Regions from separate parts of the Roseixanthobacter psychrophilus genome, predicted to be linked through region 2. Evidence: predicted binding sites of a transcription regulator. Region 2 holds the regulator's gene; the other holds the start of a gene.

Region 1 (15,701 bases), on a different contig from region 2:
GGAAACCCTGCTCCCGGAAGCCCTGGCGCAATTGTGCCGCGAAGCCCATGCCCATCTCTCCGGCCGCGTGCCGGGACAGCACGACGTGCGGGTGTTCAATCCCCAATGGTCCGGCGCGCCCGCCATCACGGTGGTCGAGACCGTCAATGAGGATATGGCCTTCCTGTTCGATTCGATCGCCGGCGAACTGGCCGACGGGAATTTCGAGCCGAAGTTCGTTACCCATCCCATCTTCGCCGTCGAGCGCAATGGCGATGGCGTGGCCACCGGCATCGAGACCGACCTCTCCCAGGGCCGCAAGCGCTCCGCCCGCGAAAGCCTGATCCACATACATATCCAGGCGCTGGAAACCGCCGAGGGGCGCGAGACGCTCAAGGCCGCGCTCGACAAGACGCTCGCCGACGTGCGCGCCGCCAATGCCGATTTCCAGGCCATGCGTGCCGAAGTGCGGCAGGCGGCGGAAGGCTTCCGCCGCAAGTCGCAGCCCTATTCCAAGGAAGAGCGCAAGGAAGCCGCCGATTTCATCGACTGGCTGGCCAGCGACGATTTCATCTTCATCGGCGTGCGCCGCTATGCGCTTGCCGCCGACGGCGGCCTGGAAGTCGCCGAGGAGGGCCTCGGCATCCTGCGCGACCGCGAGGTGCACGAATTGCGCCTCGGCGAGGAAGCGGTGGTGACGACGCCGGAAATCCGCCAGTTCCTCGCCGGCCCGTTGCCGCTGATCGTCACCAAATCCTCGCTGCGCTCGCGGGTGCACCGCCGCGCGTTCCTGGATTATGTCGGCGTGAAGCTGCATGCCGACGATGGCCGCCTTTTGGGCGAGTTGCGCATCATCGGCCTGTTCACCGCCACCGCCTATACCGACTCGGTCCGCCAGATCCCCTATCTGCGCCGCAAGGTGGAGATGGTGGTGGAAGAGGCCGGGCTCGACCGCGAGAGCCATTCGGGCAAGGCGCTCGGCACCGTGCTCGAAACCTATCCGCGCGACGACCTGTTCCAGATCGACCCGACCACCCTGTTGGTGTTCGCCCGCGACATCCTCTCGCTCTACGACCGCCCGCGCGTGCGGGTGCTGCCGCGGGTGGATGCGTTCGATCGCTTCGTCTCGGTTCTGGTCTATGTGCCGCGCGAGCGCTTCGACGCGGCGCTGCGCGACAAGATCGGCGCACGCCTCGCCGCCGCCTTCGGCGGACACGTCTCGGCCGCCTCGCCTTCCTTCCTCTCGGATGTGCCGCTGACCCGCGTGCATTACATCATCGGCCGGCGCGAAGGCCGCACGCCGGAGGTGGATCGCTTCGCGCTGGAAGCCGCCGTGGCCGAGGACGTGCTCTCCTGGAGCGACCGCCTGCGCCAGGCGCTGCGCGAGGCGCCGGGCGTCAGCGATGCCGGCCTGCTGTTCGAGCGCTACGGCGATGCGTTCGACGCCGGCTACATCGCCGCCTACGGGATCGAGACCGCCGTCGCCGACATCGAGCGGCTGGAGCGGCTCTCCCCCGAGCGGCCGATCGCGCTCGACTTCTACCGCCGCCCGGGCGACCCCGCGAACCGCATCTCGCTGCGCCTGCTCTCCTTCGGCCGGCCGCTCCCGCTCTCCGAGCGCGTGCCGATGCTGGAGAACATGGGCCTCAAGGCGATCAACGAGCGCACCTATCATATCGAGCCGGTGTGCGGCGCCGACACCGAGGTGCGCCGCTCCTGGCTGCATGAAATGACCCTGGAACGGGTGGATGCCGGCACCATCGAGGTGTCCGGCTCGGCCGCCCGGCTGGAAGATCTGCTCACCGCCGTGCTGCGCGGCGAGGCGGAGAACGACGGCTTCAACGCCTTGGTGCTCGACACCGGCCTCGGCTGGCGCGACGTCGCGCTCGCCCGTGCGCTGGCCCGTTATCTCCGGCAGGCCGGCATTCCCTATTCCCAGGACTATCTGTGGACCACGCTGATCAACCACGCGGACGTGGCTGCCCGGATCGTCCAGTTGTTCCACACCTCATTCGATCCGCGCCTCGATGCGAGCCCGCAGGCCCGCGCCGCCCGTGCCGCGCCGCCGCGCGAGGAGATCGAGGCGGCCCTCGCCGACGTGTCCTCGCTCGACGAGGACCGCATCCTGCGCCGCTTCGTCAATCTCGTGGACGCGGCGCTGCGCACCACCTTCTATCAGGTGGATGGGGACGGCCGGCCCAAGGGCGCCATCGCCATCAAATACGACAGTGCCAAGGTGGAGGGGCTCCCCCTGCCCCGGCCCATGTATGAGGTGTTCGTCTATTCGCCCCGGGTCGAAGGCGTGCATCTGCGCTTCGGCCATGTGGCGCGCGGCGGCCTGCGCTGGTCCGACCGGCCGCAGGATTTCCGCACCGAGGTGCTCGGCCTGGTGAAGGCGCAGCAGGTGAAGAATGCGGTCATCGTGCCGGTGGGCGCCAAGGGCGGCTTCGTGCCCAAGCACCTGCCCATCGGCGGCTCGCGCGACGCGATCCAGGCGGAAGGCATCGCCGCCTACAAGATCTTCGTCACCGCTCTGCTGGAAATCACCGACAATCTCAAGGGCGGCGAGGTGGTGCACCCGCCGCTGACCGTGCGCGTCGACGGCGACGATCCCTATCTCGTGGTCGCGGCCGACAAGGGCACCGCCACCTTCTCCGACATCGCCAACGGCCTGTCGCAGGAACACGGCTTCTGGCTCGACGACGCCTTCGCCTCCGGCGGCTCGGTGGGCTACGACCACAAGGCCATGGGCATCACCGCCCGCGGCGCCTGGGAAGCGGTGAAGCGCCACTTCCGCGAAATCGACGTGGACATCCAGACCACGCCGATCACCGTGGTGGGCGTCGGCGACATGTCCGGCGACGTGTTCGGCAACGGCATGCTGCTCTCCAGCGCGCTGAAGCTGGTGGCGGCGTTCGACCATCGCCACATCTTCCTCGATCCCGAGCCCGATCCCGCCGCCTCCCACGCGGAGCGCGCGCGCCTGTTCGCCCTGCCCCGCTCAAGCTGGGCCGATTACGATCCGGCCCTGATCTCCCCGGGCGGCGGCATCTATCCCCGCACCGCCAAGCGCATCCCCCTGTCGGAGCAGGCCCGCGCCGTGCTCGGGCTCGACAAGCTGGAGGCGACGCCCACCGAGGTGATGAGCGCCATCCTCAAGGCCAAGGCCGATCTGCTCTGGTTCGGCGGCATCGGCACCTATGTGCGCGCCGCGAGCGAAACCGACGCCCAGGCCGGCGACCGCGCCAATGATCCGATCCGCATCGCCGCGCGCGACTTGCGGGTGAAGGTGGTGGGCGAAGGCGCCAATCTCGGCATGACCCAGCGCGGCCGCATCGAGGCGGCGCGCCACGGCGTGCGGCTCAATACCGACGCCATCGACAATTCCGCCGGCGTGAATACCTCCGACGTGGAGGTGAACATCAAGATCGCGCTGTCGACTCCGGTGGCCGAAGGCCTGCTCTCCCCGCCCGACCGGGCCGCCCTGCTGGGCGAGATGACCCAGGAGGTCGGCCTGCTGGTGCTGCGGAACAATTATCTGCAGACGCTGGCAATCTCGCTCGCCGAACGGCGCGGGGTCGGCGACCTCGCGTTCCAGCAGCGGCTGATGCAAATGCTGGAACTGCGGGGCGAACTGGATCGCGGGGTGGAATTCCTGCCCTCCGACGCCGAGATCCAGGAACGCCGCGCGCGGGGCGAGGCGCTGACCCGGCCGGAACTGGCGGTGCTCCTGGCCTATGCCAAGATCTCGCTCTATTCCGAGCTGCTCGGCTCGGACGTGCCGGACGACGCCTATCTCGCGGAAGAGCTGGAACATTATTTCCCCACCGCCATCGAGCAGCGCTTCCCGAATGCCATCACAAGCCATCGCCTGCGGCGGGAGATCATCGCCACCGGGCTTGCCAATGCCATCATCAACCAGGGTGGCCCGGCCTGCATCGCGCGCATCAGCGACCATACCGGCATGGATGCGGCGAGCGTGGTGCGCGCCTATGCGGCGGTGCGCGATAGTTTCGGCCTGACCGAGCTGAACGCCGCCATCGATGTCCTCGACAACCAGATCGACGGCGCGGTGCAATTGCAGCTCTATGCCGAGGTGCAGGATCTCGCGCTCAGCCGCACGGTATGGTTCCTGCGCAATGTGGACCTCGGCACCGGGCTCGATGCGGTGGTGGCGCGCTATCGCGGCGCCATCGCGGCGGTCGCCGCCGCGCTCGATTCCAGCCTGCCGGAAGCCTGGCGCCTGGCCGGCGCGCGGCAGACCGCGGCGCTGGTGGAAAAGCGCGTGCCGGAAGATCTCGCCCGCCGCATCGCCCTGCTGCGCGCGCTCTCCGCCGCCTCCGACATCGCCGTGCTGTCGCAGACCACCGGCCGGTCGATCGAGGATGCCGCCACGACCTTCTTCGCCGCCGGGCGCTATTTCGCGGTGGACGAAATCGTCGGGGCGGCGCGGACCATCACGGCGCCGGACTATTACGACCGCCTCGCCCTCGACCGGGCGCTGGGTCAGATCGAAGCCTTCGTGCGACAGGTGACCGGGGAAATCCTCGCCACCGGCTCGGGCGAAGAGGGGGTGGAGGCCTATGTCCAACGCCGCCGCAAGGAGATCGATCGCACCCGCGCCACGGTGCAGGACATCCTCGCCTCGGGCTTCAGCCTGTCCAAGGTGACGCTGACGGCAAACCTGCTGGGCGATCTGGTCCGCGCCTGACCTGCAAAGGCGCGGCAGACGACGCTGCAAAGGCGACGCTGCAAAGGCGACGCTGCAAAGGCGACGCTGCAAAGGCGACGCTGCAAAGGCGATGACACGAAAGGCGGCCGGTCCGGCCGCCTTTTTCCTGGCTGCCTGCGCGTTCCGCCTGCCCCGCTCGCCGCGTCCTGCGTCGCGCGCCCTTGGCCACGCGCCCCTTGGTTGCGCCCCCTTGGCCGCGCGACGGCCAGCGCGAGATCGGGACGGAAATCAGGTCAGGACAGAAATCAGGTCAGGACGGAGTCAGGGCTGGACACGGGACGCGCGCCGCGCGGAAAAGGCCGCGCGCCTTTGCGCCCCTCCGGTTCCACCGGGGTGGTGCGGATCGCGGGTGCGGGCGCGGCGATGCCATAGCCGAAGTCCGGCAGGCCATGCCGCGCCAGTTCGACTTCCAGCAGCCGCTCCTGCTCCGGCCCCCAGACCGCCTGTTTCTCCTTGGAACGCCGTTCCGTGGTCTTGCGGCCGATGGCGGAGCTTTTCACCGTGCGCGGCTTCAGCAGTTCCAGGCCGAGATAGTCCGAAAGGCGCTCCATCTCCACCTGCGGCTGGGCGAGGAGATCCTCATAGCGCAGCAGATGCGCCTCGGGCCGCTCGTGCCACGCCTTCACATGGGCGCACCAATAGCCGATCTGATTGAGCTTGCCTGCGGGGTCGCGGGCGGAGGTCGACTTCACATACGTGGCGAAATCGGTTTCGGGATCGATGCGGTAGCCCGGCTCGTGCCCCTTCAGGTCGAAATAGAATTGCGAGCGCAGCACGTCGCGCGGATTGCGCACGATATAGACGTGCTTGGCATTGCTGTAGAGCGAGCTTGCCGCCACCCAGTGCATGTAGGAATGCCACGGCCGGCGCTCCTTCAGCTTCTCGCCATAGAACGCATCGTGGCTCTTGATGACCACCGGCAGGTGCATCAGACGGGCGAAGAAGTCACCGTCGAGGTGCATCCACTCCCGCGCCACGGGGAAGCGCGCGCGGATTTCGTCGATCAGGAAATGCGTGCCCGAGCGGCGATGCGACTGCACAATGACGAGGGGCCGCATCCCCTTGTCGTCCCAATTGCCGATGCGCCCGAGAAAGCTGCGCTCATGGTAGGGAAAGGCGCCCGTCTGGAGATATCTCCAGCGAAGGACAGCCCAGGCGCGCTCCATCTTCTGCGCGAACTTTCCCATCGTGCATCCCCGTTGGCTGCACCGGGCGGGAGCGTCCCGCCGGCGCAAAGTGGACGTGCACACATTTTCGCGCGTGACCACACGAATGAGTGAACGGGCTGTAATCTTAGCGTAAAGTTCAGGAGGTATGGGAGGCGCCCCGCGCTATTTTTACAAAACTTTCTCGGTGTCCTGCGCGCCTATGATCGCCAGCACGCCTCGGGGAACAGTCGAGGCTTTGGAAACAGCACCTTACGGAAGATTGACGTTACGTCATATCGCCCTTTGCTGGATCTTGGGAGACCTGAACATGAAGATACCGCGCGCAGCCTTACCGGTGCTTCTCGCGACATATTGCGGTGCCGCCCTGGCGGCGCAGGACGGCGCGACCGCTCCCGCCACCGCAAAGGCCAAGCCTCACAGACAGGTGCAGGCGGAGGCCTCCGCCCCCCTCAGCCCCCGCTGGGTTCCGCCGAAATGGGAGATCAAGGGGCTCGTGGTGTGGGTATTCACGCCCGGACATTTCCAGCGCGACTGACCACTCGACGTCTCAACCCTCCCCAAGCCGGCCCACCGGCAAGGGGGCCGGGCCAGGTTCAGGGCGTGAAGCCGGAGGGAGCCAGTTCGAACCCGGCGAAATCGAACGCCGGCGCCACCGTGCATCCCACCAGCGTCCAGGCCCCCAGGCTTTCGGCCGCCTGCCAGTGGCCGGGCGGCACCACGCCCTGCGGCCGTTCGCCCGTGCCAAGGTTCGCCCCCAGGCGCAGATGGCGGACCGGGCCGCCGGGTGAGGCGATGGAGAGGGTCAGCGGCGCTCCGGCATGCCAGTGCCACACCTCGCTCGCATCCACCCGGTGCCAATGGGAGCGTTCGCCCGCCGCCAGCAGGAAATAGATGGCGGTGGAGGCGCCGCGCCCGCCGTCCGGCGCGGTTTCGCGGAAGGTCTCGCGAAAATGGCCGCCCTCGGGATGGGGCTGGAGACCCAGAGCGGCGATCACCTCGGCCGCCGACAGGGCGGCAACGGCGCCGCTCATCCCCGGAACACATTCTTGCGGGCGCGCAACTCGGTGAACACCGCCGAGGGGTCCGATTCCCCAAGGCCCAGCCGCTCGGCCATGGCCGGATCGTCGGCGCGCAGAAACGGGTTGGTCAGCTTCTCGTCGCCCAGCAGGGCGGGGATGGTCGGGCGCCCCTCCTTGCGGGCGGCCTCCGCCTCGCCCACCCGGCCCAGCAGCGCGCCGTTCTCCGGATCGACGGAGAGCGCGAACTTGCCGTTGGCGACGGTGTATTCGTGCCCGCAATAGACCGCGAGATCGTCCGGCAGCATGCGCAGGCGCACCAGGGAATGCCAGAGCACCGGCGGGTCGCATTCGATCGGCCGGCCGCAGCCCATGATGAACAGCGTGTCGCCGGCGAACAGCAGCCGCTCGCCCTCGAACAGATAGACGATGTGCCCGGCGGTATGGCCCGGCGTCTCCATCACCCGGCTGATCAGCGAGCCGACGGCCACCGGGTCGCCGTCCACCACCTCCACGTCGATGCCGGGGATGCCCGCCGCCTCGCGCTTGGGGCCGACCACCGTGGCGCCGAACTGCGCCTTCAGCGCCAGCACGCCATCCACATGGTCCGCATGATGGTGGGTGACCAGGATATGGGTGAGGTGCCAGCCCTCGCGATCCAGCGCCTCAAGGATCGGTGTCGCCTCCGGCGCATCGATCACCGCCGTCGCCTCGGTGGCGGGATCATGCAGGAGCACGGCGTAATTGTCGCTCAGGCAGGGGATGATCCGGATTTCGGCCGACATGGGTGGCGTCCTCCCTGCGTCAAAGAGCCCGCGCGGGGCATTCGCTGAACCTGCGCGGCACGTTCGTTGAACCTGCGCGGGAGCTTGCACCTGAGTATCACGCCTACTGGTGAGGGCAAGCCGGCCGGATGGTCGCAGCGTCAGCGCCGCGTGCCGCCATGCTATAAGAAGCGATCTTGAAAGGGGTACCATGTATCTCGATGTCGTGGATCTGCGCAGTTTCTACGCCCAGCCACTGGGGGTTGTGACGCGTCGGCTGGTCAGCCGCGCCGTGCGCGCCCGGTTCAACAATGTGCAAGGCCTCTCGGTCCTCGGCATCGGCTATGCGACGCCCTATCTCGGGGTGTTCCGGGGCGAGGCGGAACGCTGCATCGCCATCATGCCGGCGGCGCAGGGCGTGGTGCGCTGGCCCTCCGCCGCGCCCACCCTCGCGGCCCTCGCGGACGAGACCGCCTTGCCGCTCCCCAATGCGTCCATCGACCGCGTGGTGGCGGTGCACCTGCTGGAGATGACGCCCGACGCGGCCGAGATGCTGCGCGAGGTCTGGCGCGTGCTGGCGCCCGGCGGGCGGCTGCTGGCTGTGGTGCCCAACCGGCGCGGAGTCTGGGCCCGGCTCGATACCACCCCGTTCGGCAATGGCCGCCCGTTCTCGCGCGGGCAGGTGGTGCGGCTGCTGCGCGAAGCCCTGTTCACCCCGTCGGGCTGGGACGAGGCGCTATATTTTCCGCCCGTCTCCAACAATTGGCTGCTGCGCACGGCGGTGGCCTGGGAACGGGTCGGCGGCCGGCTCTCCCTGCCGTTCGCCGGGGTCCATGTGGTGGAGGCGACAAAGCAGCTCTACCGCCCGGCCGCGATCAAGCGCCCCGCCCTCGCGCCCATGCTGGACCCGGTGTTCGGCCAGGGGGTGCCGGCGGGACGAATGAGGCTCAATCGTTCCGGCTCAGCAGGAACACCGCCTGCTCCCCCAGCAGGTTCCACACCCACCACGGCATGTTGAAGCGCACCGGGTGGCCGGAGGAATCCAGCGCCACCGCCTTTTCCATGCGCGCGTCCAGCACCTCCACCAAGGCGACGAAGTCGCGGATGGTGCAAAAATGGATATTGGGCGTGTCGTACCAGGAATAAGGCATGTTGTCGGTGATCGGCATGCGCCCGTAGAGCAGCAGGTCGAAGCGCGAGCGCCAGTGGCCGAAATTCGGAAACGAGACGATGGCGCGCCGGCCGATGCGCAGCATCTGCTCCATCACCCAGCGCGGGCGGCGGGTCGCCTGCAGGGTCTGTGAGAGGATCACATAGTCGAACGCGTCGTCGGGATAATGGGCAAGGTCCACGTCGGCGTCGCCCTGCACCACCGAGAGACCGCGCGCCACCCCGGCATTCACCCCCTCGCGCGACAGTTCGATACCCCGCGCGTCGCAGCCGCGCACGGTGGCCAGCAGGTCCAGCAGCGCGCCGTCGCCGGAGCCGACGTCAAGCACCCGCGACCCCGGCGCCACCATGTCGGCGATCACCATCAGGTCGACGCGCACCGAGGAGAAGCGCACCGCCGGTTCGTCCTGCACCGCTTCCCTCACCGCCATGTCGCCCTCACCGGCTGCGCGCGGCCGGCAGGCCGGCGGCCTTGGCGGCGCTGTCGAGGAAGCCGTGGGCGATGGCGAACAATTCCGGCTCATGCAGCAGAAAGGCGTCATGGCCCTTGTCGCTGTCGATCTCGGTGAACGAGACGCTCGCGCCCGAGGCGTTCAGCGCATGCACGATGGCGCGGCTGTCCTCGGTGGGGAACAGCCAGTCGGAGGTGAACGAGGCGACGCAGAAGCGTGTCTTGGAACCCCGGAAGGCATTGGCCAGCACGCCGTCGTAATCCGCCGCGAGATCGAAATAATCCATGGCCCGCGTGACATAGAGATAGGAATTGGGATCGAACCGCTGGACGAACGATTCCCCCTGGTGGCGCAGATAGCTCTCCACCTGGAAATCGGCGTCGAAGCCGAACGTGGGCAGCACCCGGTTCTGCAGGCGGCGGCCGAATTTGCGATGCAGGGCCTGGTCCGACATGTAGGTGATGTGCGCCGCCATGCGCGCCACCGCGAGGCCGCGATGGGGCGTATGGCCCTGCTTGAGATAATGGCCGCCGGCCCATTCGGGATCGGCCATCACCGCTTGGCGCCCGACCTCGTGGAAGGCGATGTTCTGTGCCGAATGGCGCGCGGCGGTGGCGATCGGCAGGGCCGCGAACACCCGCTCGGGATAGCTCGCCGCCCATTGCAGCACCTGCATGCCCCCCATGGAGCCGCCGGCGACGCAGAACAGGCGCTCGATGCCGAGATGATCGAGCAGCATGGCCTGGGCGTTCACCATGTCGCGGATCGTCACCACCGGCAGGTCGAGGCCGTAGGGCTGGCCGGTGGCCGGGTTCAGCGAGGCCGGCCCGGTGGTGCCCATGCAGCCGCCCAGCACGTTGGCGCAGATGACGTAGAACCGCTCGGTGTCGATCGGCCTGCCGGGGCCGACCAGGGTCTCCCACCAGCCGGGCTTGCCGGTGACGGGATTGGCATTGGCGGCATGCTGGTCGCCGGTCAGGGCGTGGCACACCAGCACCGCATTGGTGCGCGCGGCATTGGGCTCGCCATAGGTCTGGTAGGCGATCTGCAGATGGTCGAGGGACACCCCGGCATCGAGCCGCAGCGGGCGATCCCGCCCGAACCGCACCACAGGGGAGTGCGGCTGGTCGGCTTCGCGGCGGGCGAGGGCGTCTTCCGCTTCCGTGGTTGGAGCCGTTGGTTCGGCCAGATTTTCCATTTCCCCTAGAAGCGACGCCCCCTTGCCTGTGTCAAGCACGCGCACGCAGGCGTGAAGCCACGCGCGTCGCGCGGCGCACGCAGACGACGGGTCAGCGGCTGTTCTGGCAGAGCGGGTCCAAATCGGGGCAGCCGAGCGCGTTGCGACCGGGATTGATCGCGGGGCTGGGTTCCACCGGCACTTCGCTGATGCCCTGCGGCGCACCGCGCGGCGAGAGCGGGGCCGCCCCCGTGGAGGGGGCGGGGGTGCGCACGCTGCCGGTGGTATCGGTGGCGCTGCCGGGCACTGTGGCCTGCGGCGCCGGGCGCACGTCCAGGGGCTGGCCCTGGGCGAACGCCGGGGCAAGGCCGCCGCCCAGGACCAGGCTGGTCAGGACCAGGCCTGCGGCCAGGACCGGGGTCTTCGACAGGGCGCTGCGCATATTTTCCTCCCACCGACGCGGCCCCGACACACGCGGGGCGTCTGGTTCTTGCCATAACACGGGCGGCGCGGCAGCGGTTCCCTCATACCCGTGAACAAAAGGCGCATCTGCCACGCTTGCCGATTCGGTCCCGGTTTCATCCGGGTTCGTTCTCCCGCTCGCCGGCGCGATCCCGATCCGGGACGCGGGCCGGAAGGGAGAACGAAACGGCATCGGCGCCGTGTCAGCGATTCGCTCGGCCTTTGTTCCGCCCATGTTCCCCTGCGGGGTAGCATCCTGGCCTTCCTGCCCCGATATGGTACAGAGCCCTGCCTCAAGGGCCTTGCCGTCGAGAACCTTTCCCTGAAGATCTGCGGACCCCGCGCGCTGATGGACGATGTGACGAAGCTGGCCGTCTTGCCGCGCTCGATCCGGGCGCGGGGCGTGACCGCGGTGCTCGGGCCGACCAATACCGGCAAGACCCATCTCGCCATCGAGCGCATGCTCGGGCATGAGAGCGGGCTGATCGGCCTGCCGCTGCGCCTGCTGGCGCGCGAGGTCTATCAGCGCATCGTCGAGCGGGTCGGGCCGGAGCAGGTGGCGCTTGTCACCGGCGAGGAAAAGATCAAGCCGCCCCATCCGCGCTATTGGGTGGCCACCATCGAGGCCATGCCGCGCGATCTCGACGTGGCGTTCGTCGCCATCGACGAAATTCAGATCGCCTGCGACCTCGATCGCGGCCACGTGTTCACCAACCGCCTGCTGAACCGGCGCGGGCGGTTCGAAACCCTGCTGCTCGGCTCGGCCACCATGCGGCCGCTTGTGGAAAAGCTCTTGCCCGGCGTCACGGTCTCGGTGCGGCCGCGCCTGTCCACGCTCTCCTTCGCCGGCGAAAAGAAGATCACCCGTCTGCCGCCGCGCTCGGCCATCGTCGCCTTCTCGGCGGAGGAGGTCTATGCGATCGCGGAATTGATCCGCCGCCAGCGCGGCGGTGCGGCGGTGGTGATGGGTGCGCTGTCTCCGCGCACCCGCAACGCCCAGGTGGAACTCTACCAGAGCGGCGAGGTGGATTATCTGGTGGCCACCGACGCCATCGGCATGGGCCTCAATCTGGATGTGGACCATGTGGCCTTCGCCTCCGATCGCAAGTTCGACGGCTGGCAATTCCGCCGCCTGAACCCGGCCGAGATGGCGCAGATCGCCGGCCGCGCCGGCCGCGCTACCCGCGACGGCACCTTCGGCACCACCGGCCGCTGCGCGCCGCTCGATCAGGAATTGGTGGAGCGACTGGAAAGTCATGTTTTTGACACGGCAAAAGTGTTGCAATGGCGCAACGCGGTGCCGGATTTCACCTCCCTCAAATCCTTGATGGAGAGCCTTTCGGTCCCCCCGCGCGAGGAGGGTTTGACCCGCGCGCCGACGGCGGACGACGTGCAAGTGCTCGAAATCATGAGCAAGGACGCGGACGTAGCGGCACGCGCCACCAATGCTGCCGCCATCGCGCGGCTCTGGGACGCATGCCAGGTGCCGGACTATCGCAAGATCTCTCCCGGTGCCCATGCGGAGCTGGTTTCCACCATTTTCGGCCATGTCGGAGATGGCGGAAGACTCCCCGATGAATGGTTCGCACGTCAAATCGCCTTGACCGATCGCGCGGAAGGAGACATCGACACGCTGTCGAGACGGATCGCGCAGGTGCGGACACTCACCTTCGTTGCCAACCGCCCCGACTGGCTCACGGATCCGGAGCACTGGCAAGGCGTCACAAGAGGGGTCGAAGACAAGCTTTCCGACGCATTGCACGAACGGCTGGCGCAGCGGTTCGTGGATCGAAGGACCAGCGTGCTCATGCGACGCCTGCGAGAGAATACGATGCTCGAGACTGAGATCAGCAAGACCGGCGATGTTAAAGTGGAGGGCCATGTGATCGGCCACCTCCAGGGATTCCAGTTCGCACCCGACCCGGCCGCCGGGGGAGAGGAAGCGAAAGCGCTGCGGGCTGCCGCCCAGAAGGCGCTCGCGGGAGAGATCGAGGCGCGCGCCACCCGCGTGGGCCAGGCGGTGGACGAAGCCTTCGTGCTCACCGCCGACGGCACCATCCGCTGGACCGGCGAGCCGATCGCCAAGCTGATTCCCGGCGACGAGGTCCTGAAGCCGCGCTTCAAGGTCATTTCCGACGAGCACCTCACCGGCCCGGCCCGCGAGCAGGTGGAAGCCCGCCTCGCGCTTTGGCTGAAGGCCCATGTGGAAAAGCTGCTCGGCCCGCTGCTGAAGCTGGGCGAGGCCGAGGACATCACCGGCATCGGGCGCGGCATCGCGTTCCAGATCGTCGAGGCGCTCGGCGTGCTGGAACGCAGCCGCGTGGCCGAGGAGATGAAGACCCTCGACCAGGCCGCCCGCGCCACCTTGCGCGGCTATGGCGTGCGATTCGGCGCCCATCACATCTATCTGCCCGGCCTGCTGAAGCCGGCGCCGCGCGCACTTGCGGCGGAATTGTTCGCCTTGAAGCACGGCGGCCTTGCGCAGAAGGGGCTCGACGAACTGCCCCATCTCGCCGCCAGCGGTCGCACCTCCATTCCTGTGGATCATGAGATCCACAAGAGCCTGTATCGCGCCGTCGGCTTCCGCGTGTGCGGCGAACGGGCCGTGCGCGTGGACATTCTGGAGCGCCTCGCCGACCTGATTCGCCCGGCGCTGGCCTGGCGGCCCAATTCCCCCGGCCCCAAGCCGCCGGGTGCGGTCGACGGGCGCGGGTTCACCGTCACCGTGGGCATGACCTCGCTGGCGGGCTGCTCGGGAGAGGATTTCGCCTCCATCCTGCGCTCGCTCGGCTATCGCATGGAGAAGCGCGAGGCCCCGCCGGCCGAGGCCGAGACACCCGCGGCGCCCGTGGCCGACCCCGCCCTTGAGCTGGCCCCGGCGCCGGAAGGCGCCATCGAGGCCGACCTGCTGTTCGGCCCCGATGAGACCAGCGGCGACGAGGCCACATCGCCAGCGGCGGAGGCCGCGACCGACACCGTTCAGGACGCCCCGGTTCAGGACGCCCCGGCCGAAATGACCGCCGATGCCGCCGCGCCCGCGACAGACGAAGCCCAGGTGACTGAGGCCGAGGTGATTGAGGCAGAGGGGATCGAGGCAGAGGTCGTCGAGGTGGAAGCCGTCGACGCGCCCGCCGAGGAGACCGCCGAGGCCAGCCCGTCCCCGGAGACCGAGGCGGAGATCGTCGACGCGGTTGCCAGCAGCGAACTGCCGGCCGCCGAGGATGCCGCGACCGGTGCCGAGGCCACCGCCGAGATCACCGGTGAAGCCATGGAAGCGGCGATCGCCGAAGTCACCGGCGAGCCAGCCCTGATCGAAGTGTGGCGGCCCGGCCGTCCGCCCGGCGCACCGCGCCGCGAGCGGCCCCAGCATGGCGCCCGCGAAGGCCAAGGTCAGCGGGAAGGCCAGCGCGAGGGCCAGCGGTCCGGCGGCGAACGCCGCGAGGGTGAGCGGCGCGAGGGCCGTCCCCCCAATCGCCGCTTCGACCGTCCGCGCGAGGGTGGGCCTGAAGTCGCCGCCGCGCCCGCGGCCGAGGGCGCAGCCCCCGCCGAGCGGCAGAACGAGCGGCAAGGTGAGCGCCAGGGCCAGCGTCCGCCGCGCAACGATCGTCCGTTCCGCAGCGGCCCGCCGCGCGAAGGCGATGCGCCCCGCACCCCGCGCCCCGAGCGGGTGCAGGTCCATTCGGACCGCCGTCGCGAGAAGCCGGCCGACCCCGACAGTCCGTTCGCCGCACTTGCCGCCTTGAAGGCGCGCATGGAGGCGGACAAGAAAGGCGGCTGAGTGGCCAAGGACGATCTGCACGATCACGACGCGCCGGGCGGGGATTTCCCCGCGCCCGGCGCCCCCCAGCGCCAGCGCATCGACCGCTGGCTGTGGAATGCCCGGGTGGTCCGCGCGCGCAGCGACGCGGCCGGGCTGGTGCGGGCCGGCCATGTCCGCATCGACGGCTCCCGCGTGCTGAGCGCGGGCTATGGCGTGCGCGAGGGCCAGGTGGTGACCGTGGCCCTCGATCACGGCGTGCGCGTGCTGCGCGTACGCGCCTTTATCGAGCGGCGCGGAGATGCTACATCCGCCAGTGAGCTATTTGACGAAATAACAGCCTGAAAAAGTAAAAAGCATGTGTGCGGGACTTTGCCTCGCTTGCGTGCTGCGCCGCGCTGGAGTAGTGCGACGCGCGAAAGGGACAAGCCATGACCTACGTCGTCACCGAGAACTGCATTCGCTGTAAGTACATGGATTGCGTGTCCGTGTGCCCGGTGGACTGTTTCTACGAGGGCGAGAACATGCTCGTGATCCACCCCGATGAATGCATCGATTGCGGGGTGTGCGAGCCCGAGTGCCCAGCCGAGGCGATCAAGCCCGATACCGAGCCAGGCCTGGAGAAATGGCTGTCGCTGAACGCCGATTACGCCAAGACCTGGCCCAACATCACCTTGAAGCGCGACGCTCCGCCGGACGCCAAGGAATGGGACGGCAAGCCCGGCAAGGAAGAATTGTTCTCCCCGGAGCCCGGCGAGGGCGACTGAGCCCTTGCGCCGGAAGCATCCCCACCCGTGTCCCGGCCCAGCGACGGCAACGCCGGAGCGCGGAGCCGGGACCCAGCGCAAGGTTCCTGCGCAGCAGGCAAACCGCGCCGCGCGCTTTCTCCGCCGCGCGCTCCTTTGAGGAAGCGCCTGCGGCGGTGTCGTCGCGCTGGGTCCCGGCTCGCGTTCCGCGCCAAAGGCGCTACACTTGGCCGGGACGCGTTCCGCACCGTAGGCGCTGCACTTGGCCGGGACGCGA
Region 2 (15,701 bases):
GCGCGAGAGCGCCACCATGGGTGTGTGGCAGAACAGACCAATGTTCACGCCGGGCGTGCAGAACCGCGCTTTCGCTCCCGCAACCGCAAGGTCGCAGCTTGCCACAAGCTGACAGCCGGCGGCGGTGGCCATGCCATCCACGCCAGCGATCACCGGCTGGGGAAGACGGACGATTGCGGTCATCAAGGCCGCGCAGCGGCGCAGCACCTGGTCGAAATAACGCCGGCCGCGATCCTCGTCCCCGCGATGGGACTGGATTTCCTTCAGATCATGACCGGCCGAGAACACCGGGCCGTTGGCGGTGAGCACCACCGCGCGCACGCCCGGATCGATCGAGATGTCCGTGAGCACTTCGGAGAGCGCCGCCATCATCGATTCGGAAAGGCTGTTGCGGCTTGCCGGGCGGTTCAGCGTCACCAGCGCGACGCCATCGGCGTCGCTGCGCAGGACAATGGGCTCGGCGGCGTGGGCGGGCGCAGCAGCAGGGGATGCGGCTGAAGACATGGGCAACTCCCTCGCGCGGTCGGCCGCGCTTTGATCTTGTGCCCGGCTACTCTATGCAAACTCAAACAGCGAAGCGAGATGCAGGAGGACGCAATGGGGGACGGCGCGGTGCTGATGTCGCCGGAGGCGCTGGAGGCTTTCCTGCACGAGGAATTCCCCCAGGCTTTCGGCCCGGGCAAGGCGCACAAGGTGATCTCCACCGGCCCCATGACGGCCACGGTGCAGCTTGATGCCGGTGACGATCATCTGCGGCCCGGCGGCACGGTCTCCGGCCCCTCATTGATGGCGCTCTCGGATGTGGCGGTCTATGCGGCGCTGCTGGCGCAGATTGGCCCGGTCGCGCTGGCCGTGACCACCAATCTCTCGATCAATTTCCTGCGCAAGCCGGCGCCGGGCCCGATCCTTGCCGATGCGCGGATCATCAAGCTCGGCAAGCGCCTTGCGGTCGGCGACGTGGCGCTGCACAGCCCGGGCAGCGCGGATCTGGTCGCCCATTGCGTCGCCACCTATTCGATCCCTGCTCGCTGACTTAAGGGCAGGAGGCCTGATCAGGATCAATGCGCCCCCCATGTCCGCACCTCAGGATGCGAGAGAGGGGGCGACATGCGAAGATCCATCCTCATCATCCAGGGCCATCCCGATCCGCACGGCAGCCATTTGTGCCATGCGCTCGCGGAGGCCTATGCGCGCGGGGCGCTGGCGGCCGGCCACAGCGTGTCGCGGGTGGAGGTTGCCTCGCTCGATTTTCCCCTGATGCGGACACAGGCGGATTTCGAGACAGGCTCCATGCCCCACGACCTGCTCCCGGCGCGTGACGCCTTGCTGGAAGCCCACCACGTTGTGCTGCTGTTTCCGCTCTGGCTCGGGACCATGCCGGCATTGCTCAAGGGGTTTCTGGAGCAATTGATGCGACCGGGCTTCGCCTTCGTGCAGGCGGGGCCAGGATTTCCGCAAAAGCTGCTCGGCGGGCGCTCGGCGCGGGTGATCGTGACCATGGGCATGCCGTCCCTGATGTATCGCTGGTATTTCTTTGCCCACGGCGTGCTGGGATTGGAACGCAACATCCTCGATTTCGTCGGTATTTCCCCGGTGCGCCACAGCCTGTTCGGCATGGTCGAGGCAGCGGGCGCGGAACAGCGGGCGGGTTGGTTGCGGGAGATGGAACGTCTCGGCCGCGCAGCCCGATAGCGGCGCAGACGGGGGTTTAACATGCGGGAAAAGTGGCTTGAACGATGGTGTTATTGCACCATTTTACTAAGCCGCTGAAATATATGGAAAATTTACGGCCTTGGCGCGTTGACGTGTCGGGAGGGCTGGGTTACAAGCCCCGTCATTGCCGGAGCCGTGCGATCTGTCGCGGGGCCCAGCTTTCTCATTCGGAAACCAATCCATGAAGACGTATTCGGCCAAGCCTGCCGAAATCGAAAAGAAATGGGTGGTGATCGACGCGACCGGCCTCGTTGTGGGCCGTCTCGCCACGATCATCGCCATGCGCCTGAAGGGCAAGCACTTGCCGCTGTACACCCCGCACGTGGACTGCGGCGACAATGTCGTCGTAGTGAACGCCGAGAAGGTGGTGCTGACCGGCCGCAAGCGCGAGCAGAAGGTCTATTACCACCACACCGGCTTCCCCGGTGGCATCAAGGAGCGCACCGCCAAGTTCCTGCTGGAAGGCCGCTTCCCTGAGCGCGTCATCGAGAAGGCCGTGGAGCGCATGCTCGCCCGCGGCCCGCTTGGCCGCAAGATCATGGGCAATCTGCGCGTCTACAAGGGCGCTTCTCATCCGCATGAAGCGCAGCAGCCGGTCGCCCTCGACGTGGCCGCTCTCAACCGCAAGAATGTGGGGAACTGATCATGGCTGAGGTTCTTCAGTCCCTCGACGCGCTCGATTCCCGCCAGGGTGTCATCGAAGAGGCGCCGGTCCATGTCCAGAAGCTGGACAAGTTCGGCCGCGCCTATGCCACCGGCAAGCGCAAGGACGCGGTCGCCCGCGTCTGGATTCGCCCCGGCACCGGCAAGATCATGGTGAACGACCGCGACGTGGTGACCTATTTCGCCCGTCCCGTTCTGCGCCTGATGATCAACCAGCCGTTCCAGGCTGCGGCCCGCGAAGAGCAGTATGATGTGGTGTGCACGGTTTCCGGCGGCGGCCTCTCCGGCCAGGCCGGCGCGCTGCGCCACGGCATTTCCCGCGCGCTCACCTATTACGAGCCGGAACTGCGCGGCCCGCTCAAGAAGGGCGGCTTCCTGACCCGCGACAGCCGCGTGGTCGAGCGCAAGAAGTACGGCCGCGCCAAGGCTCGCCGCAGCTTCCAGTTCTCGAAGCGCTGATCTTTTCCGCGTTTGCGGGATCGAAAAGAAGAACGGCGGGGTTTTGCCCCGCCGTTTTTTTATGCCTTGCGTTTGGTGGTGTGCCCCGGAGCGGTGGCAGCGTCGGCGTGCTGCCTGGAGGGTGGCCCAGGCGCGCGGTCCCGCGCGTCGACGCGCTGAGGGGTGGCCCGGCGCTCAGAAGCTCGGGGTATCGCCGGGCAGCGGGCTCCACTGACCATTGTCGGTGGGATCGCCAGGAGGCGAGGAGCCCATATAGCCGTCGAGATTCGGCGGGAAGACATAATCCTCATTGCGACCGTCGCCAGAGCTGACGTCAGGACGGATCGGCGCGCCCGGGCCGGGATCGAGATAGCTGCCCTGTGGGATCACAGGCAGGTGGATCACATTGGGATTGTGGGGTTGGATGGTGATGTGCGGCGGGTTGGAGCTTTGAGCGACGGCGCGATCAGCTACCGCCGCGACCAGCGCGACGCCGAGCGTGCAGAGGGTGACGCCTCCGACCCAAGACCAGACCTTCTGCATGGAAACCCCCGACAATGGCGTCGCTCCGCATAGGCGAGGGCGCGGACATTGGCAAGCGACCGCATCGGCATGGCGCTCCGTCGGACTTTTGGTAAGGTCACCCCGCACCGCCTTGAGGGTCGATTCATGCCCGCTTTTTGCTTCTCGCGCCTGGTTTTTCGCAGCCTTCTTGTTTTCGGCGTCACGGCAGCGGCTTTTTTCACGGCCCCACCCGCGGATGCTGCGCCCGCCCGCATCATCATCCTGCGGCACGGGGAGAAGCAGGATGCCTATCGCCTCTGTTCGGTCGGCAATGAAAGGGCGCGGGCGCTTGCGGCTCAATATCTCGGCAAGGGCGCTGCAAACTCCCTGTTCGCGTCCGGCGAGGGTCCGGCCGCCTTCTTCGCCGTGACGCTTCACACGATGGAACTCGCCGCGCCCGCCGCTGCCACCTGGGCCCAGCCGGTGGTTATGTATACCGCCTTGCCGAGCGCATCCGCAGGTCCGCGCGGGAAGGTGCGCAAGGCGCCAGCGCCCGGCGCGCCATCGGCCAGCGCCTCCCCACCGGCGCAACCCAAGCCGAAGAGGGCCGTGAGCGACTCGGCAAAGGCCGAGCGCAAGATGGATTTCACGCGGCTGGTCACGAGTCGCACCCAACAGGCGGTGGATGACGTGCTCTCCGATCCGCGCTGGAGCGGCAAGACCGTCGTCATGGTGTGGGAGCACGACCATATTGCCGATGCCGAACTTGAAGCCGCCAATCCCGGCGCGGCTGTCACGCTGCGCCAGTTGCTGAAGCTCGGTACGCTCCCGGAGGTGCCGGCGAGCTGGCCTTTCGCGACCTATGATTATTTCTGGATCGTAGACTTCGACGCGGACGGAAAGCCGGTGCGCTTCACCCTCAAGCGGCAGGTGTTCGAAGGCGCTTTTTCTGGTCTGCCGAGCAATGAATGGGGCGCCCCCAATGGCCTGACGGCGGCATCGCGCTGCGTATTGTGACGGGCTGCGGTGGTGCAGCGGCAGGTGCATCGACCGTGCCTCCTCGCGTTGCCTCCCCCTTGCCATGACAGCCCGACGGAAATGCCCGGTTTGGGGAAGGCCGTAATCGATAATCCGTCCCGGCATCGCGATGTCCGTGACTACTTAAATACCGCTGAAGGAAATTCTTGTTATTCTGGTTTGGTGTGACCTAATATTGCTTACGTTGTCTATCGTCCGAGGAATTTCGTGTCGGATCAAAATACTTATCTCTTAATATCATCTCTTCTTGACAGTATAGACATTGCTTTTTGTCTTTTTGATGCCGAAGATCGTACGATTCTTTGGAACTCAGCATTTATCCGATTTTTCCCGGAGCATGCGTCTCATGTCTACACTGGTGAACCCTATCGCGAAAACCTGCGACGCTTTTACACCGGCCGGTTGACCGAAGAAGAGCTTCCGTTCATCGAGCGTTATATTGACGAAGGGGTGAGCCGTCATCGGACCCAGACGCGCCCTTTCATATTCACCCACCTCGGCCGGCGGCTTCGCGTCGCCTCGCAACCGACCCATGATGGCCAGAGGATTCGCATCTGGCATCAATTGTCGGAAGATCACGACACGCCCGAGCCGACCGCATGGAACGAGTTTCCGATCGACTTGCTGGACTATATCGCCGACGGCGCGATGGTTCTGGACCAGAACGACAAGATCGTCGCCACCAACAAGGAGTTCCGGTCGCTTTATGACCTGGAGGACGGCGTCTCGGTGGTTGGATCGACCCTCGTTGAAGTGGTGCGGCAGGCTTGGGAAAAGGCCGGCTTCACGGAGCGCGCCGTGGAGCAGTCGATGTTGGACAACATGCTGTTCGCCGGCACGCCGTTCGAGGTCGAACTGCCCGGTGGCCGCTGGAGGCGGGTCATCGCGCGCCGCACGGCCAGCGGGATCGGTTATTTCACCCATTCTGACATTACGGTGCTCAAGCGCGCCCTTGCCGACCTCGCGGCGATGGCCACGACCGACGGGCTGACCGGACTGGCGAACCGGCGGCGTTTCGATGCCGCGCTCGATGAGGAATGGCGCAGATGCAGCCGCGACAATGCCACCATTTCCCTGCTGCTGGTGGACATCGATCACTTTAAATCGGTGAATGACCGCTTCGGCCACGTGGTCGGCGACAATTGCCTGCGGCGCACCGCCAGTCTCGTCCAGGAGGCCGTGCGCCGATCCGCGGATGTCGCGGCACGCTTCGGCGGCGAGGAATTCGCGATCCTGCTGTCGAATACCGGCGAAGAAGGCGCGGTCGAGGTTGGTTGCCGGGTCCGTGCAGCCATGGCGCTAGAACCCTGGGAGCAATTCCACCCGTTTCTGAAACAGGTGACCGCGAGCATCGGAATCTGCACGGCGCGGAATGCCGCGCGGCTGCACGTTTTCGATTTCATGCGCCATGCCGACGAGGCGCTCTATCGCGCCAAGAACGGCGGCCGCGACCGGATGGAAATCCTCGTCGCGTAGGCCGCCCCAGCCGAGGGCGACGGCGCGTTTCAGGCCGCCTCGTCCGCCTCGGTTGCAAGTCGGGACGGCAGGATGACGTTCTCGTCGCCCCAGGCCTTGAGGGCGGCGATCACCGGTGCCAGGCTCCGCCCGCGCTCGGAGACGCTGTATTCCACCTTGGGCGGAACCTGCGCGAACACACGCCGCGTGATCAGCCCGTCCGCCTCCAGCTCCCGCAACTGATTGGTGAGCATGCGCTGGGTCACGCTCGGCAGGCGGCGGCGCAGCTCGCTGAAGCGCAGCGTTCCCTCGAGGAGGTGGTGGAGGATCACACCCTTCCACTTGCCGTCGATCAGGCTAAGCGTCGCTTCCACGGCGCAGCCGGGGCTGCAATCAAGCCTGTAGTGCCGGACGCGCGGCATGGCGGTATCCTTTTCGGCCCTCTGGTCGCCGATGTGACGGTTACGTGTTCGCTGAACATAAGCATCGGCGTTCGCTGCGACAACGTGAGCGAAGGGCCGGCCGAATGCCTCTGCACCGACGGCGCGAAACCGCCGGCTGCATATCCGACGACAATGATTTTGAGATGGTGGTGAGCCCGTCGGGATTCGAACCCGAGACCCCATGATTAAAAGTCACGTGCTCTACCGGCTGAGCTACGGGCTCACTGGGCATGGGTGTTAGGCTGCGCGGGCCGCAGGGTCAAGGTGGCTAAGGGAAACTGCCTGTGTGCTGCGGCGACGACTCGCCACGGTTTTGCTGCAGTGCGCCTTATTACCGCCACCCACGCCATTGACCACATCCCCCGCCCGCGCGCACCATCCGGCTGAGAGGGAGGCCCTTCATGCCCGTCATCAACCGGCTCGCGGATGCGGCCGATGAAATCACTGCCTGGCGCCGGCAGCTCCACCAGACGCCGGAGCTGCAATACGATCTGCCCGTCACATCGGCATTCGTGGCTGAGCAGTTGCGTGCCTTCGGTTGCGACGAGGTGGTGGCCGGAATCGGCCGGACGGGCGTTGTCGGGGTGATCCGCGGAAACAGCGGCGCCGGCCGCACCATCGCGCTGCGGGCGGACATGGATGCCCTGCCGATCCTGGAGCGGACCGGCGTTGCCTATGTCTCGCAGGCGCCCGGGAAGATGCATGCCTGCGGCCACGATGGCCACACCGCCATGCTGCTCGGCGCGGCGCGTCATCTTGCCGAGACCCGAAGCTTCGCCGGCACCGCCATCATGGTGTTCCAGCCGGCGGAGGAAGGTGGCGCGGGGGGCCGCGCCATGGTTCAGGACGGGCTGATGGAGCGGTTCGGCATCGACGAGGTCTATGGCATGCACAATCTGCCGGGCCTGCCGGTGGGCTGCTTCGGCATGCGCGAAGGGGCGATCATGGCCTCCGCCGACCACGTTGAAATCATTGTCGAGGGCAAGGGCAGCCATGCCGCGAAGCCCCACGAAGGCGTCGACGTGGTGCTGACCGGTGCCTCCATCGTGACCGCGCTGCAGCAGGTCGTGGCGCGCAATCTGGATCCGCTGGAGTCCGGCGTGGTCTCCATCGCCATGTTCCATGCGGGCGATGCGGACAATGTGCTGCCGCCAAGCGCGAAACTCACCGGCACGCTGCGCAGCCTCTCGCCGGCGGTGCGGCTGCAATTGCGCGAACGGGTGAAGCAGATCGCCGAGGGCGTCGCGAGCGCGTTCGGCGCCAAGGCCGAGGTGCATTTCGTGGAGGGCTATCCCGTCACCATCAACCATCCCGCCCAGACCGCTTTCGCCCAGCGCGTGGCGGAAGAGGTGGCCGGCGCGCCGCAGGTGAACGGGGCCGCCCCGCCGCTGATGGCGGCGGAGGACTTCGCCTATATGCTGGAAGCGCGCCCAGGCGCCTATATTTTCATTGGCAACGGCCCGAGCGCCGGGCTGCACCATCCGGCCTATGATTTCGCCGATGCTGCGATCCCCTTCGGCGCTTCCTATTGGGTGCGGCTGGTGGAAAGCGCGTTGAGGGCGGGCTGAGCGCGGCTGAGCGCGGCTATTTCGCCGCCTTGCGCATGCGGAACTCGAGGATGCCGGCTTCCACCGTCCGGCCCTCGAAGATATCGCCGGTCTGCTGCGCGATATGGGGAATGTCGATGACGGACATGGGATCGGTGCAGGTCACTACCAGCCGTGCGCCCGGCGCCAACGCCGCCAGCGCCTTGCGGGTGCGCAGCGCCGGCAAGGGGCATTTGAGCCCCTTGAGGTCGAGATGCACTTCAGGTGCAGCGCTTGCCTCGGCGGGCGGCTTGCGCGGAAACGGGCCGATCACGTGGCCTGATCCTGGAGCCGCGCGAGGCTCTCTTCGCGCCCCAGCACCGCGAGAACATCGAAGATGGGGGGCGAGGTGGTGCGCCCCGTGAGGGCGGCGCGCAGAGGCTGGGCCACGGCGCCGAGCTTGATGCCCGCCGCCGCCGCATAATCGCGCACCACGGCCTCGGTGGCCGGCACGGTCCATTCCGCCGCCGCCAAAGCCGGCAGCAGCGCGCCGAGATGGGCCCGCGCCTCGTCGCTAAGAAGCGCGCTGGCCTTCTCCTCCAGCGGCAAGGGGCGTTCGGCGAAGATGAAGCCGGCATTGTCCAGCAGCTCCACCAGTGTTTTTGCCCGCTCCTTCAGGCCGGGCATGGCGGCGCGCAATTGCGCCTTGTGGTCCTCCGTCAGCTTCGCCAGCCGCTCGGCGCCGTCGGGCAGATAGGGGATGAGGGCGATCACGGCGTCGAACAGCTCATCGTCAGTGCTGGCCCGGATGTAATGGCCGTTGATGTTCTCCAGCTTCTGGAAATCGAACCGCGCGGCCGAGCGGCCCACATGGTCGAGATCGAACAGCGCAATCATTTCCTCGGTGGAGAACATTTCCTGGTCGCCGTGGCTCCAGCCGAGGCGCACCAGATAATTGCGCAGGGCGGCGGGCAGATAACCCATGGCGCGATAGGCATCGACGCCGAGCGCGCCATGGCGCTTGGAGAGCTTGGCGCCATCCGGCCCGTGGATCAGCGGGATATGGGCCATCTGCGGCACGTCCCAGCCGAGGGCGCGATAGATCTGGGTCTGGCGTGCGGCATTGGTCAGATGGTCGTCGCCGCGGATGATGTGAGTGACGGCCATGTCGTGATCGTCCACCACCACGGCGAGCATGTAAGTGGGCGTGCCGTCGGAGCGCAGCAGGACCAGATCGTCCAGATCCTTGTTCGGGAAGGTGACGGTGCCCTGCACCAGATCGTGAATCACGGTCTCGCCCTCCTGCGGGGCGCGCAGGCGGATCACCGGCTTGCGGTCGGCGGGGGCCTCGGCGGGATCGCGATCCCGCCAGCGGCCGTCATAGCGCGGCGGACGGCCTTCCTTGCGGGCGGTCTCGCGCATCTCCTCCAGCTCTTCGGCCGTGGCATAGCAAGGATAGGCATTGCCCAGCGCCAGCATGTCCGCGACCGCCTGCTGATGCCGGGCGACGCGGGAGAATTGATAGACCGTGTCGCCGTCCCATTCGATGCCGAGCCAGCTCAAGCCGTCGAGGATCGCGTCGATGGCTTCCTTGGTGGAGCGCTGGCGGTCGGTGTCCTCGATGCGCAGCAGCATCTTGCCGCCCTTGGCGCGGGCATAGAGCCAGTTGAACAGCGCGGTACGGGCGCCGCCGATGTGCAGGAAGCCCGTGGGGGAGGGAGCAAAGCGCGTAACGATCTCTGACATGAAGGTCCGCCGAAAAGGGGGTCTGGAGCGGGGCGGCGCGCCGCCGGAGGTGCCGTATGGACCGGCGGCATGTGGCGCGCGGGCGGCGCCCGTGTAGCATAGGCCGGCGCGTTGGGGAACGCGGGGGCATGGCAAGGACATCACACACCGGCGATGAAGACCCGCCGCGCGCCGCGAAGGGCGCGGCGCGCGCGCTTGCGTGGACCGGCCGCGCGGTGCCAAGGCTGCGCGCGACCATGTTCCTCGCGGACCTGCGCGCGCGGTTCGGCGCCGCCCTCATCGCCGACCTTATGGCGGAGGCGGAGGCGGGCCGCCTGGTGCTGTGGCTGCCGGTGCTGTTCGCGGCCGGGATCCTGCTTTATTTCGGCGCGGACCAGGAGCCCTCGCTTGTCGCCAGCCTCGTGCTGACGGCGGCACTGCTGGCGGCAACCATCGCGGCGCGCGCACGGGCGTTCTCGTTCGCCGCGCTGAGCGCGGTGCTCGCACTCAGTTGCGGCTTCACGATGGCCTGCCTGCAGACCGCCCGCATCGCCCGCCCGGTCCTCATCCCGCCGGCCGGCACCGTTCAGCTGACAGGCTATGTGGAGCATCTGGAGAAGCGGGCGAGCGCCGACCGCATCATCCTACGGGTCGAGACCGCCAAGGCCAAGGGGCTCGATGTGAAGCCCGAGCGGGTGCGCCTGTCGCTGCCGCGCGGCTCGGCGCCGCAGGTGGGGGCGAGCCTGAGCCTGCCCGCCCGCCTGCTGCCGCCGCTCGGGCCGGCGATGCCGGGCGCCCATGATTTCGGCCGCGCGCCCTGGTTCGCCGGCATCGATGCGGTCGGCTTCTCCTTGGGTCCGCCGAAGCCGATCGCACTTGCCACCGCGCCGCCCTTCAGCGTGCAGATCGCCGCAACCGTTCATGGGGTGCGTGTAGCGCTCGCCGAGAAGATCCGTCGCGTGCTGCGCGGCTCCGCCGCCGACATCGCGGTCGCCTTGGTGACCGGAGACCGCTCCTCGATCACCCCGGCGGTCGAGGAGAGCATGCGCCTGTCGGGCCTCACCCATGTGCTGTCCATCTCCGGCCTGCACATGGCGCTGGTGGCGGGCACGCTGTTTGCGCTGGTGCGCGGCGTGCTCGCACTATTTCCACCGCTGTCGCTGGGAGCACCGGTGAAATCCCTGGCGGCGGGATGCGCGCTGCTCGGGAGCGCGGCCTATCTCGTGCTGTCGGGAAACGACGTCGCAGCGCAGCGCTCGTTTCTCATGCTGGGGCTGGTGCTGCTGGGGGTGATGGTGGGGCGGGCCGCTTTGACCTTGCGCAGCGTCGCGGTGGCGGCGGTGCTGGTGCTGGCGATCGCCCCGGTCTCGGTGCTCGATCCCGGCATGCAGATGTCGTTCGCGGCGACACTGGCGCTTATCGCCGCGTTCGAACGCCTGCGCCCGCTGCGGCTCGGTTGGGCGGCGCACGGCTTGGCGGGACGCGCCGCGCTGAAAGCCGCGCTGTTCGTCGGCACCCTGGCGCTGACCTCGCTGGTGGCGGGGCTTGCGACGGCGCCTTATGGGGCGCTGCATTTCCACCGGGTCGGCGCCTATGGCCTTCTCTCCAATCTCGCGGCCATGCCGGCGGTGAGCTTTCTCGTGATGCCGTTCGGCCTGCTCGGGGTTCTGCTGCTGCCGTTCGGCTGGGATTCCCTGGCGTGGCCGGTGATGGGCGTCGGCATCGACATCATGGTCGCGGTCTCCGACCGGGTCGCTGCGCTGCCCGGCGCGGGCCTGAGGACCGATTGGTTCAACCCGGTGGCGGTCCTTGTCCTGAGCCTTGCCCTGTTGTGCCTGTGCCTCATGCGCACCCGGCTGGCGGCGATTGCATTGCTTCCCGCCGCCGCGGCCTTCTTGCTCGGCGGCGCCCCGCTGCGCCCCGATATTCTCATCGCGCCCGATGGGCGGACGGTGGCGGTGCGTATCGCGGACGGGACGCTCTCGATCCTCGGGGCGTCCGCGAACAAGATGGTGGCGGAGCAATGGCTGAGCCGCGAGAGCGATGCACGCAGCCCGCAATCCCCGGGCCTCGCCGACGCCTTCCTTTGCGACCGGATGGGATGCACGGCCCGCACGTCCGGCGGCATCGTCGCTGTTTCGCGTCGCCCGGAGGGGCTGGAAGCCGATTGCCTGAATGCGGTTCTGGTGGTGAGCCCCAATCCCGCCCCCATCAAATGCCCGGCGCAGGTGGTCACACCGACAGACATGGCGCGCACCGGGACCCTCGCGCTGTTCCACGTCGCCGGCGCCATGCGCCCCGAGGAGCTTTGGCGCGTCGCGCCAGCCCGCACGCCCCAGCGACAGAGGCCCTGGATGCCACTGTTGCCGCCTATGGCAGAGCCGTCGACGGCATCGAACTCCGCCTCGCAGGCGCAGGAGGATGCCTTGCGCTAGTTCAGCCGTCGCATTCGGGAGAGAGGGGAGCGCGCGAAGCTCAAGGGATTAAAACATCTGGCGGGCAGGGATGGCCGCCCGAGAAGATCTCAATAACGGCGCATCAATCCCACGAGCCGGCCTTGGACGCGCACCCGGTCGGGACCGAAGATCCGCGTCTCATAAGCCGGGTTGGCAGCTTCGAGGGCGATGGAGGCGCCCTTTTTGCGCAGGCGCTTCAAGGTGGCTTCCTCGTCGTCCACCAAAGCGACGATGATATCGCCGGTCTCAGCCGTATCGCATTTGCGGATCAGCACCGTGTCGCCATCGAGGATGCCGGCTTCGATCATGCTGTCGCCGCGCACTTCAAGGGCGAAATGCTCGCCCGAGCCAAGCATTTCCGGCGGCACGTTCAAGGTATGGCTGCGCGTCTGTATGGCCGAGATCGGCGAGCCGGCGGCGATGCGGCCCATAACCGGCACGGTGACCGTGGGCGAGGCATCCTCGTCTTCCATCGGTGGGCGGACCCGTCCAAGGCTGCCCTCGATCACGCTCGGGGAGAAGCCACGCCCGCCGCCGGAGGAGCGACTGGCCGCAAGGCCAGGCGCCGCGCTGTCGGGCAGGCGCACCACTTCCAAGGCACGGGCGCGATTTGGCAGGCGGCGGATGAAGCCACGCTCTTCCAGCGCCGTGATCAGGCGATGAATGCCGGACTTGGAGCGAAGATCCAGCGCTTCCTTCATCTCGTCGAAAGAGGGAGGAACGCCGGTCTCTTTCAAGCGCTCATGGATGAAACGCAAAAGGTCGTATTGCTTGCGCGTCAGCATGGCCTCGTCCGCCCCCATCCCAATTTCCGCTTTTCAAGCGATGCCCGAGAGACATCACAGAAAACGAAACAAATCATGAACAAGCATTAGCTGTTCCTTTTGTGTTCCGCAAGGGTGAACATCTCGTAAACGGTATTTCAGGAGGGAAACGGGAGGATCATGCAGGGGTCGCCCACCGCGCCCGGAGGGGCAAAGGCGGGGCGGATCAGCAGGCAATCGGCCGCGGCGAGGGTCGAGAGCATCGAGCTGTCCTGGATCGGCAGAGGGGTAGCGCACACGGCGCCGTCCTCGGCATGGGAGAGGGTAGCGCGCATGTAATCGATGCGGGAATCGTTCGCCCGGGTGGGCGCGCCGAGCCGTGCCGGCCGGGGCTCCGGTGCCAGCCTGGAGGCGCCCTGCAGGGCGTTCAGCAAGGTGGTGAGGAACAGCACCGCGCAGACATAGGCGGAGACCGGATTGCCCGGCAGCCCGAGCACTTGCATCGCGCCGCGCGCGCCGAACATCAGCGGCTTTCCCGGCCGCAGCGCGATTCTGTGAATGGTGAGGGCGACCCCTTCGTCCCGCAGCGCGGGCGCGATCAGGTCGTGTTCGCCCACCGAGGCGCCGCCCGAGGTCACCAGCACGTCGACCCCCGATTCGGCCGCAGCCCGGATGGCGGCGCGGGTGGCCTCCAGGGAATCACCCACCAGGCCGAGATCCACCGGCTCCGCGCCGCAGGCGCGCGCAAGTGCGGCGAGCCCGTACACGTTCGAGACCACCACCTCCGAGAGCGCGCCGGTTCCCGAGCCGGGCCGCACCAGTTCGTCGCCGGTCTGCAGAATGCCCACCTTCGGCCGGGCGCGAACATCAAGGCGCGCATGATTTGCGGCAGCGGCCAGCATCACGTCGCGGTCGGTGAGGCGATGCCCTGCCCGTAGGATGAGGCCGCCGGCCGGGAAGTCGAAACCGGCCTTGCGCACATTGCGCAGCGGGGCGGTATGCACGGTCGTGGTGATGGTTGCGCCGTCGCGGGTGATGTTCTCCTGGATCACCACCGTGTCGGCACCGTGCGGTAGCAAGGCCCCGGTGAAGATCCGCACCGTCTCGCCCGGCGCGATCGTGCCGGCAAAAGGACGGCCGGCGGCGGATTCGCCGATGACCCGCAGCGTGGCCGGGACCTCTGCGATGTCGGCGCTGGAAACTGCGTATCCGTCCATGGCCGACATGTCGGCCGCCGGCTGGCTGCGCAACGCCCAGAGATCGCTTGCAAGCACCCGGCCGGTGGCCTCGGCCACGCTCACGCTCTCGACCGGCAGCGCAGCGATGCCCGCCACCACAAGCGCAAGCGCCTCATCCACGGGCATCAAGGCCATGTCGCCTGCTCCGAATCCATTATGCGTTCGGATGCGTTATACCAACGACCACGGTCTTTGACTGGTTTCGATCTGAATTCGCTCAGGCGCCTGCGGCGCGCCATTCGCCGGAGCGTCCGCCGGATTTTTCCAACAGGCGAACCCCCTCGATGCGCATGCCGCGGTCGGCCGCCTTCGCCATGTCGTAAATGGTCAGGCAGGCGATGGAAACCGCAGTGAGCGCTTCCATCTCGACGCCGGTCTGGCCGCTTACCTTCACCCGCGCGCGCACCACGAGACCGGGGAGGGCGGCATCCGGCGCTATCTCCACCTCGACCTTCGAGAGCATCAGGGGATGGCAGAGCGGAATCAGCTCGTGCGTGCGCTTGGAGGCCATGATGCCGGCAATGCGGGCGACGCCGAGGACGTCGCCCTTCTTCGCATTGCCGGACAAAATGAGGTCCAGCGTCTCGGACGCCATGATGACCCGGCCCTCCGCCAGAGCCTCGCGCGCGGTCACCGCCTTGTCCGCGACATCGACCATGCGCGCGGCGCCCTGGGCATCGAGGTGGGTCAGTTCGGACATGGCGTCAGCGGCTCCTGGTCCAGGTCTGGGTCTTGCAGAAGGGCACGATCACGCACCCGCGCACGTTCAGCGTATTGTCGCCGTCGAGGCGCAAGGTGGCGCTATAGGTCTTGCCGTCGTCGGCATTATAGATCTCGCCGCCCGTCCATTCGGCCGGGCCACCTGCGAAGCCTTGGAGAATCTGCAGGCCCTTCAGCGGGCGGGTCCGCAGGGCCGCGTTGGAATTATTGACATCCTTCAGGCCCGGGTCGGCCTTGATGCCGTCGGACGAAACGAGCCGGCCGCACACGGAACTGCCGCACCGGGTGATCTCTACCAGTCCGTTTTTGGTCGGCGTCGCCCAGGTGCCGGTCACATCGGCGGCGCGCGCGGGCAGGGCGGCGATGGGAAGGGCGGCGATGGACAGCGCGGCCGCCAGAAGCAGCGTCTTCATGAGCATTCTCCCTTGGTCGTCATTTGCGCATCCACCTCGTTGGCGGGTGGACGGGACGGCATTAGACTTCAAGGTGACGTATACGGCAAGTTTACGCCGCAAGCAGCGTTCGGGTCGCGGATGCGACATCGGTTTGCCGCATGAGGCTTTCGCCCACCAGGATCGTGCCGATGCCGATGCCGGCGAGCCGCGCCACGTCCTGCTGCGTGAAGATGCCGCTCTCGCCGATGCAGATCCGGTCCTTCGGCACGCGGGGCGCCAGGCTCTCGCTGGTTGCCAGCGTGGTTTCGAACGTGCGCAGATTGCGGTTGTTGATTCCGACCAACGTGCAGGGCAGGGCAAGCGCCCGGTCCAACTCCTCGGAATCATGGACTTCCACAATGGCGTCCATGCCGTAGGCGGTCGCCGCATCAAGCAGATCGCGGGCCAGCGCGTCATCTACGCCGGCCATGATGATGAGAATGCAGTCGGCGCCCCAGGCCCGCGCCTCCGCCACCTGATAGGTGTCGTACATGAAATCCTTGCGCAGCACCGGCAGCGAGACAGCGGCGCGGGCGGCCATCAGGAATTCCGGCGCGCCCTGGAACGAGGGCGTGTCGGTGAGC

What was found. The regulator LexA, encoded in region 2, represses DNA repair genes until DNA is damaged. The targets are predictions, from matches to a motif close to TGTTCNNNNTGTGTTCNG.
Region 1: V5F77_RS02005 (helicase-related protein) is a predicted target of LexA. The motif match lies at 11,145-11,162, and genes of this name have one in related genera.

The regions. Positions count from the first base shown of each region.
Region 1 covers NZ_JBAFWT010000001.1:422,040-437,740, forward strand. Annotated here, with positions in the region: gene V5F77_RS01960 (NAD-glutamate dehydrogenase) at 1-4,690, shown strand, start outside; gene V5F77_RS01965 (sulfotransferase domain-containing protein) at 4,957-5,898, opposite strand; gene V5F77_RS01970 (hypothetical protein) at 6,188-6,415, shown strand; gene V5F77_RS01975 (cupin domain-containing protein) at 6,474-6,911, opposite strand; gene gloB (hydroxyacylglutathione hydrolase) at 6,908-7,681, opposite strand; gene V5F77_RS01985 (class I SAM-dependent methyltransferase) at 7,872-8,678, shown strand; gene metW (methionine biosynthesis protein MetW) at 8,608-9,261, opposite strand; gene metX (homoserine O-acetyltransferase MetX) at 9,269-10,480, opposite strand; gene V5F77_RS02000 (hypothetical protein) at 10,572-10,901, opposite strand; gene V5F77_RS02005 (helicase-related protein) at 11,271-14,699, shown strand; gene V5F77_RS02010 (RNA-binding S4 domain-containing protein) at 14,715-15,023, shown strand; gene fdxA (ferredoxin FdxA) at 15,110-15,445, shown strand.
Region 2 covers NZ_JBAFWT010000020.1:39,763-55,463, forward strand. Annotated here, with positions in the region: gene V5F77_RS17285 (enoyl-CoA hydratase) at 1-504, opposite strand, end outside; gene V5F77_RS17290 (PaaI family thioesterase) at 598-1,032, shown strand; gene V5F77_RS17295 (NAD(P)H-dependent oxidoreductase) at 1,108-1,692, shown strand; gene rplM (50S ribosomal protein L13) at 1,895-2,356, shown strand; gene rpsI (30S ribosomal protein S9) at 2,359-2,835, shown strand; gene V5F77_RS17310 (hypothetical protein) at 3,010-3,357, opposite strand; gene V5F77_RS17315 (histidine phosphatase family protein) at 3,484-4,335, shown strand; gene V5F77_RS17320 (sensor domain-containing diguanylate cyclase) at 4,564-5,832, shown strand; gene V5F77_RS17325 (winged helix-turn-helix transcriptional regulator) at 5,862-6,233, opposite strand; tRNA gene V5F77_RS17330 (tRNA-Lys) at 6,402-6,477, opposite strand; gene V5F77_RS17335 (M20 aminoacylase family protein) at 6,656-7,822, shown strand; gene V5F77_RS17340 (sulfurtransferase TusA family protein) at 7,839-8,114, opposite strand; gene gltX (glutamate--tRNA ligase) at 8,111-9,526, opposite strand; gene V5F77_RS17350 (ComEC/Rec2 family competence protein) at 9,655-11,940, shown strand; gene lexA (transcriptional repressor LexA) at 12,030-12,746, opposite strand; gene V5F77_RS17360 (molybdopterin molybdotransferase MoeA) at 12,884-14,098, opposite strand; gene moaC (cyclic pyranopterin monophosphate synthase MoaC) at 14,181-14,663, opposite strand; gene V5F77_RS17370 (DUF2147 domain-containing protein) at 14,668-15,096, opposite strand; gene trpC (indole-3-glycerol phosphate synthase TrpC) at 15,188-15,701, opposite strand, start outside.